Regions from separate parts of the Citrobacter werkmanii genome, predicted to be linked through region 2. Evidence: predicted binding sites of a transcription regulator. Region 2 holds the regulator's gene; the other holds the start of a gene.

Region 1 (4,393 bases), 1.2 Mb from region 2:
TACCATGAAAAAGATTTCTTAGGCGAGCGTGCTAATGTCCCACTACCGTCATTATTTTTATCGACGTAGATAAACCCGTAGCGTTTTTTCATCTCCCCCGTCCCGGCCGAGACTAAATCAATACACCCCCACGGGGTATATCCCATCAGTTCCACGCCATCTTCCACCACCGCTTTTTTCATCTCACGTATGTGGGCGGCAAGGTAGTCGATACGGTACTGGTCGTTGACTGTACCATCGCTCTCGCGCACGTCGATGGCGCCAAATCCATTTTCGACAATAAATAGCGGCAGTTGATAATGATCCCAGAACCAATTCAGCGAATAGCGCAGACCGACCGGATCAATCTGCCAGCCCCAGTCCGATTTTTGCACGTACGGGTTAGGTACCAGGCTTTTCGACTCATCGTAATCTAACTGGGGGTTATCCGCCGTAGCCTGCGTCGCGAAAGACATATAGTAGCTAAAACCGATGTAATCAACGCAGCCCAGGGCCAGCGCCTGACGGTCTTCCTTGGTGATATCGAGTTCAAAGCCACGGCGAGCAAAGTAGTTGAGAAGATGCTGCGGGTATCTACCACGCACATGCACGTCGGTAAACCAGTAACGACGGTGCATGGCGTTCATCGCCATCATCATATCGTCTGGCGCGCAGGTCAGCGGGTAGATTGGACACATGGCAATCATGCACCCTACCTGCAACGCGGGGTTAATTTCACGCGCGGTCTTCACCGCCAGCGCGCTTGCCACCAGTTCATAGTGCGCAGCCTGGTACATGACCGGCTCGCGATCTTCACCAGGCTGGTACTTCAGACCAGAATTAGTAAAAGGGGCGAAGTCTTCGTGATAATTCGCCTGGTTGTTAATCTCATTAAACGTCATCCAGTACTTCACTTTGTGCTGATAACGCGTGAAAACCACCCCGGCAAAACGGACAAAGAAATCGATAAGTTTACGATTGCGCCAGCCGCCGTATTCCGTCACCAGATGGTAAGGCATCTCAAAATGCGACAGCGTAATTACCGGCTCAATGCCATATTTCAGACATTCGTCGAACAGATCATCATAAAACTGCAGGCCGGCTTCATTAGGTTGCGCTTCATCGCCTAATGGGAAAATACGCGTCCACGCAATGGAAGTACGAAAACATTTAAAGCCCATTTCAGCAAACAGCTTTATGTCCTCTTTATAGCGGTGATAAAAATCAATCGCCTCATGGTTAGGGTAATTTTTACCGGCGATCACACCGTCAGTAATTTCACGCGCCACACCATGCGCCCCCGCCGTCATCACATCAGCAACGCTAATTCCCTTTCCACCTTCCCGCCAGCCACCTTCCAGTTGGTGAGCGGCTACAGCGCCCCCCCACATGAAATCTGCTTTAAATCCAGACATACCTTCCCCCTATCATGATTACCCTGTTCAAAACACTCTCGGTGAGGTCCGTAACAGAAAACAGAAACCGGTTTCAGTACGATACTGCGCATTTGGCTGGCTGGTTTCAAGCACAAGAATGTACCCGGTTTCATTTTCGTGGCGCGATTCAAACAAATAGATAAATGACTGTAAAATGCTGAAAAAATCAGCAGATAAAACTTGATGCAGAGCAGGCTCGCAAACGTTTGCTTTCCCTGTTAGAATTGCGCCGAATTTAACTTTTACTGCAAGTAAACATGTGGGGAAGCAGGCAGTGACCGATAAAACCTCTCTTAGCTACAAAGATGCCGGTGTTGATATTGATGCAGGTAATGCTCTGGTTGATCGAATCAAAGGCGTAGTAAAGAAAACGCGTCGCCCGGAAGTAATGGGTGGTCTGGGTGGCTTCGGTGCGCTGTGCGCATTGCCGCAAAAATATCGTGAACCGGTACTGGTTTCCGGCACAGATGGCGTAGGCACAAAACTGCGTCTGGCGATGGACCTGAAACGCCACGACACCATTGGCATCGACCTGGTCGCGATGTGCGTCAACGACCTCGTGGTTCAGGGTGCTGAGCCGCTGTTTTTCCTCGACTACTATGCGACTGGCAAACTGGATGTGGATACCGCAGCCAGCGTCATTAATGGTATTGCCGAAGGCTGTCTGCAGTCAGGCTGTGCGCTGGTGGGCGGTGAAACGGCTGAAATGCCGGGCATGTACCACGGCGAAGATTACGACGTGGCTGGCTTCTGCGTTGGCGTCGTCGAAAAATCCGAGATTATCGACGGTTCAAAAGTGGCTGACGGCGACGTGCTGATTGCGCTCGGCTCCAGCGGCCCGCACTCCAACGGCTACTCCCTGGTACGTAAAATCGTTGAAGTCAGCGGTTGTGACCCTGAAACCACCGAGCTTGAAGGCAAGTCGCTGGCCGATCACTTACTGGCCCCGACCCGTATTTACGTAAAATCCATTCTGGAGCTGATCGGGAAGGTTGATGTGCATGCCATCGCCCACCTGACCGGCGGCGGCTTCTGGGAAAATATTCCGCGCGTCCTGCCAGACAACACACAGGCAGTGATCGACGAATCCTCATGGCAGTGGCCAGCCGTCTTCACCTGGCTGCAAACGGCGGGTAACGTCAGCCAGCACGAGATGTACCGTACCTTCAACTGCGGCGTAGGCATGGTCATCGCCCTGCCAGCTTCGGAAGTGGACAACGCCCTCGCTTTGCTCAATGAGAAAGGTGAAAACGCATGGAAAATCGGTATCATCAAAGCCTCTGATTCCGAACAGCGTGTGGTCATTGAATGAAAAACATTGTGGTGCTCATTTCCGGTAACGGAAGCAATTTGCAGGCGATCATCGACGCCTGCGAACAGAAAAAAATCAATGGCACCATACGGGCAGTATTCAGTAACAAGGCCGATGCGTTCGGCCTTGAACGTGCACGAGAAGCGAATATTCCGGCACATTCGCTGGAGGCCGCTCAGTTTGCCAGCCGCGACGCATTTGACCGCCAACTGATACAAGAGATTGACGCCTACGGCCCCGATGTCGTGGTGCTGGCCGGTTATATGCGCATCCTCAGCCCGGCGTTTGTTGCTCACTATTCTGAACGGTTGCTGAATATCCACCCGTCTTTATTGCCGAAGTATCCCGGTTTGCACACGCACCGTCAGGTACTGGATAACGGCGATGAAGAGCATGGAACCTCCGTCCATTTTGTTACTGATGAACTGGACGGTGGACCGGTTATTCTCCAGGCCAAGGTTCCGGTATTTGAAGGCGACAGCGAAGATGACGTCACTGCCCGGGTTCAGGCCCAGGAACATGCGATTTACCCGCTGGTGGTAAGCTGGTTTATCGATGGTCGCCTGAAGATGCGCGATAACGCAGCATGGTTGGACGGCGTTCGCCTGCCGCCGCAAGGCTACGCCGCCGACGAATAATCACATCTTCCGGTAGGCCTGATGGCGCTTCGCTTATCCGGCCTACTATTCTTCCCCCCTTTCTCTTTGCTATCAGACAGTTTATTGTCATATTTTTCTGGCACAGTTGGACATCTGAGAGCAATGCTCGCCATAATAAATCGGTAGTGTCCCGTGAATGAAACGGAGTAAAAGTGGTAATGGGTCAGGAAAAGCTATATATCGAGAAAGAACTCAGCTGGTTAGCGTTTAACGAACGTGTACTCCAGGAAGCTGCTGATAAATCAAACCCGTTGATCGAACGGATGCGTTTTTTAGGCATCTATTCCAATAACCTCGACGAGTTTTACAAGGTTCGTTTTGCCGAACTGAAGCGCCGAATCATCATTAGCGAAGAACAGGGTTCAAACTCTCACTCCCGCCATCTGCTCGGCAAAATCCAGGCCCGCGTATTAAAAGCCGATCAGGAATTTGACGGCCTGTATAACGAATTACTGCTGGAGATGGCGCGTAACCAGATTTTCTTAATCAACGAACGCCAATTGTCGGTGAATCAGCAGAGCTGGTTACGCCATTACTTCAAGCAATATCTTCGCCAGCACATTACGCCGATTCTGATTAACCGTGAGACGGATTTAGTCCAGTTTCTGAAAGATGACTATACCTATCTGGCGGTGGAGATTATCCGTGGTGATACGATCCGCTACGCGCTGCTGGAAATCCCTTCTGACAAGGTTCCCCGTTTTGTGAATTTGCCGCCGGAGACCCCGCGTCGTCGTAAGCCGATGATCCTGTTGGACAACATTTTACGTTATTGCCTTGACGATATTTTCAAAGGGTTCTTTGATTACGATGCGCTGAACGCCTATTCGATGAAAATGACCCGCGACGCGGAATACGATTTAGTGCACGAGATGGAATCCAGCCTGATGGAGCTGATGTCATCCAGCCTGAAACAGCGTCTGACCGCCGAGCCTGTGCGCTTTGTTTATCAGCGAGATATGCCTAATGCGCTGGTCGAGGTGCTGCGTGAAAAACTGACCATTTCT
Region 2 (4,393 bases):
TAAAGCGTAGCGCCAGCAAACCAGTGGCGTTTTCAACCCACAGCATACCCAGACTACCCAGCGCAAAAATAGATAAACCCAACAGTAAAATCGGTTTACGGCCATAGCGGTCTGAGAGCGGTCCCCACAGTAGTTGTGCGACGGCGAAACCCGCTAAAAATAAACTTAGGCTGGCGCTGACGGCAGATGCAGGTGTTTGCAGATCGGACTGAATCGCGGCAAAGGCGGGCAGATACATATCCGTCGCCAGAAAGCCGAGCACGCTAAGGCCCGCCAACCAGACTAAAAAACCTTTCCCAGGTTGCATCATCATTTCTCTTTTTTTAGCAATAGAACAATGCCGCTGAGTGTAGTGAGTGAAATTCACGCTGTGAAACGCTAATATTTGCTTACTGATTTCAAATTTTTTGTAGGCAGAATATGTGGTCGGAATATTCACTTGAAGTGGTTGATGCGGTTGCGCGCAACGGCAGTTTCAGTTCAGCCGCGCAGGAGTTACACCGCGTACCTTCGGCGGTAAGCTACACCGTGCGCCAACTGGAGGAGTGGCTGGCTGTACCGCTTTTTGAGCGACGCCATCGCGATGTGGAATTAACGCCTGCCGGCGCGTGGTTTTTAAAAGAAGGGCGCTCTGTTATCAAAAAAATGCAGATCACTCGTCAGCAATGTCAACAAATCGCCAACGGCTGGCGAGGACAACTGGCAATCGCGGTAGATAACATTGTCCGTCCCGAACGTACCCGGCAGATGATTGTGGATTTCTATCGCCACTTTGATGATGTGGAACTGCTGGTTTTTCAGGAAGTCTTTAATGGTGTCTGGGATGCGCTTTCCGATGGGCGTGTGGAGCTGGCTATTGGCGCCACACAGGCCATTCCGGTAGGGGGGCGCTATACCTTCCGCGACATGGGCATGCTGAGCTGGAGCTGCGTGGTGGCCAGCCATCATCCGCTGGCGTCAATGTCGGGGCCGCTAAGCGATGATACGTTGCGCAACTGGCCGTCACTGGTGCGCGAAGATACCTCGCGTACATTGCCGAAGCGTATAACCTGGTTACTGGACAACCAAAAGCGCGTTGTGGTGCCTGACTGGGAATCTTCCGCAACCTGTTTATCTGCGGGATTGTGTGTAGGCATGGTACCAACACATTTTGCCAAGCCGTGGATTGATAGCGGTAAATGGGTGTCGCTGCAGTTGGAGAATCCCTTTCCTGATGCCGCGTGTTGTCTGACATGGCAACAGAACGATACCTCGCCAGCACTGAGCTGGTTGCTGGACTATTTAGGTGATAGCGAAACGCTGAATAAAGAATGGTTGCGGGAGCCAGATGAGGCCCCCGCACAACAGGCTTAACGACGATAATCGCGGAATGGACCGTCAGCAACGGAGCGGCGTTCTACCAGGCGCGGATGAACCTCGATAGACTGCGACTCTTCGCGTTTATTCACGATGCGGTCTAACAGCATATTAAAGGCCGTTTCACCCAGTGAATCCTTAGGCTGGTGAATGGTGGTTAGCGCTGGCGTGAAGAAGCGGGCGTTGCGCACGTTATCATAACCGATGAGCGAGACATCCTGCGGTACGCGCAGTCCCATCTCATCAGCGGCGCACAGCGCGCCCATCGCCATGATATCGCCACCGCAGAAGACGGCGGTCGGACGATGCGACTGTGAAAGAATTTGCTGCATGGCGCGATAACCGGATTCAGGTTCAAAATCGCCCTGTACAATCCAGTTTTCGGGAACCTTAATCAGCGCTTCTTCCATCGCTTTCATAAAGCCAGCCAGACGACCGGCCCCGGTATTCCGCTCCATCGGGCCCGGGATCGCGCCAATCTCGCGATGGCCGCGTTCTATCAGATACCGACCCGCCATGTAACCGCCCTCGAAAGCGTTATCAATGACCGTATCGGTAAAATCAGCTTTAGCTTCGCCCCAGTCCATGACAACCATCGGAATATGGCGATACTCTTCGAGCATCGAAAGCAGCGATTCCGGATACTCAGAACACATCACTAACAGACCATCAACGCGCTTTTGCGCCATCATCGACAGATAGGCCTGCTGCTTTTCAAGACTGTTCCATGCGTTGCCCAGAATCAGGGTATAGCCTTTCTGGAAACAGTTTTTCTCAACGGCTTCGATAATTTCGGCGAAATAGGCCGCTTCGCTGCTGGTCGCCAGCAAGCCGATAGACTTGGTGTGATTCACCTTCAGGCTGCGTGCAACTGCGCTTGGAGAATAGTGCAGCTCTTTGATCGCCGCCCAAACCGCATTACGCGTTTCTTCCGCGACAAAGCGCGTCTTGTTAATTACGTGTGATACGGTTGTAGTGGAAACGTTTGCTCGCTTCGCTACATCTTTAATTGTTGCCATTACATCTCACTCCAGACCATATCCTAAGCTCCTGAGAATACTCCAGGTAAACGTTTGCCTTCACACACCCTTAACGCAACGTAGGGGTTGCGGCACGCCGGGAAAACGACACGGAACGTCAGGAAGGGGTCAATGGCCGGTACGCTAATCAAGTAAGCGTGGAATTTTGTCTGATCTTAACGAAAAGGGGAAGAGTTAAAAGCAGTTATCAATATAAATCGTGAGAGATTTTTGCTTTCAAGTGTGTAAAAATGCGCAATATCACTTTTTGTGTGGGAATAAAAAGGAGAAAACTTGATGAGCACCGATCTGAAATTTTCGTTAGTGACTACCATTATTGTTCTGGGTTTGATCGTCGCGGGTGGCCTGACCGCAGCGCTGCATTGATTTCCCCGAGGGAGTTAGCTCTCCCTCATCCTTTCCGCATCTATTCCCCCTCTATTGTTTGCGAATAAGCAAAAGTCTTTTGCAATTTTGTTAACTTTATTAATTTTGCGATCAATGTCATGCTTTTGACTCTTATTTTATGTCGCGCCACGGCTCGACGTTACGGAGTCGATATATGAAAATCAATTATCCCTTACTGGCGCTGGCGATTGGCGCGTTTGGCATTGGCACCACCGAATTTTCGCCAATGGGATTATTGCCCGTGATTGCCAAAGGGGTGGATGTCTCGATTCCCGCGGCCGGGATGCTGATTAGCGCGTATGCGGTTGGCGTGATGGTGGGGGCTCCGCTGATGACACTGCTGCTGTCCCATCGCGCGCGACGTAATGCGCTGATATTCCTGATGGCTATTTTCACGCTGGGCAACGTGCTTTCCGCTATCTCGCCGGATTACACCACGCTGATGCTGTCACGTATTTTGACCAGTCTTAATCACGGCGCCTTTTTTGGTCTCGGCTCTGTGGTCGCCGCAAGCGTGGTACCTAAACATAAGCAAGCCAGTGCCGTGGCAACCATGTTTATGGGGTTAACGATTGCCAATATTGGCGGTGTTCCCGCGGCGACGTGGCTTGGTGAGACAATCGGCTGGCGGATGTCGTTTATGGCGACGGCGGGTCTGGGCGTCATCGCTATGGTCAGCCTGTTCTTCTCATTACCGAAAGGTGGGGCAGGAGCGCGCCCTGATGTCCGCAGCGAACTGGCGGTACTTATGCGCCCACAGGTGCTGTCGGCTCTGCTGACCACTGTGCTGGGCGCAGGCGCGATGTTCACGCTTTATACTTACATCTCGCCGGTGCTGCACAGCATTACCCATGCCACACCGGTGTTTGTGACCGGAATGCTGGTATTAATTGGCGTCGGATTCTCGATCGGAAACTATCTTGGCGGCAAACTGGCGGATCGTTCTGTCAACGGTACGCTTAAAGGCTTTTTGCTGTTGTTGATGGTTATTATGCTGGCCATTCCCTTCCTCGCGCGTAATGAGCTGGGGGCGGCGGTCAGTATGGTCGTCTGGGGCGCGGCGACGTTTGCGGTGGTTCCGCCGTTGCAGATGCGGGTGATGCGCGTTGCCAGCGAAGCGCCAGGGTTATCATCGTCAGTCAACATTGGCGCGTTTAACCTGGGAAATGCGTTAGGTGCGGCAGCCGGTGGGGCGGTGATTTCCGGTGGTCTGGGCTACAGTTTTGTACCCGTGATGGGAGCGATTGTGGCGGGGCTTGCGTTACTGCTGGTCTTTATCTCGGCAAGAAGGCAATCTGAAGAAGTCTGCACTGCCTCCAGCTAAGGCTAAAACGCAGAAGGGGGGCCCTTCTGCGTTATCATTTTATGCTGCGAAGTTCTTCGCAACAAATTCCCAGTTCACCAGCGCCCAGAAGTGCTCCAGGTAGCCAGGACGGGCATTGCGATAATCGATGTAGTAGGCGTGTTCCCATACGTCAACGGTCATCAGCGGCGTCGCGTCGGTCGTCAGCGGAGTTCCTGCGTTGGAAGTAGAAACGATAGCCAGTTTGCCATCCTTTCCTTTAACCAGCCAGGTCCAGCCAGAACCGAAGTTTTTGATAGCGGCATCG

Evidence for each region. Region 2 encodes PurR, which represses purine synthesis genes. Its sites were predicted from a motif close to CANGCAAACGTTTGCNTG; they were not measured.
Region 1: a site for PurR is predicted at 1,611-1,628, ahead of purM (phosphoribosylformylglycinamidine cyclo-ligase). Genes of this name have one in related genera too.

What each region holds. Positions count from the first base shown of each region.
Region 1 covers NZ_CP044101.1:3,710,930-3,715,322, forward strand. The annotation lists gene FOB24_RS18505 (6-phospho-beta-glucosidase) at 1-1,394, opposite strand, end outside; gene purM (phosphoribosylformylglycinamidine cyclo-ligase) at 1,690-2,727, shown strand; gene purN (phosphoribosylglycinamide formyltransferase) at 2,724-3,365, shown strand; gene ppk1 (polyphosphate kinase 1) at 3,545-4,393, shown strand, end outside.
Region 2 covers NZ_CP044101.1:2,485,256-2,489,648, forward strand. The annotation lists gene punC (purine nucleoside transporter PunC) at 1-307, opposite strand, end outside; gene punR (DNA-binding transcriptional activator PunR) at 421-1,353, shown strand; gene purR (HTH-type transcriptional repressor PurR) at 1,350-2,375, opposite strand; gene cydH (cytochrome bd-I accessory subunit CydH) at 2,673-2,762, shown strand; gene FOB24_RS12595 (MFS transporter) at 2,938-4,107, shown strand; gene sodB (superoxide dismutase [Fe]) at 4,147-4,393, opposite strand, start outside.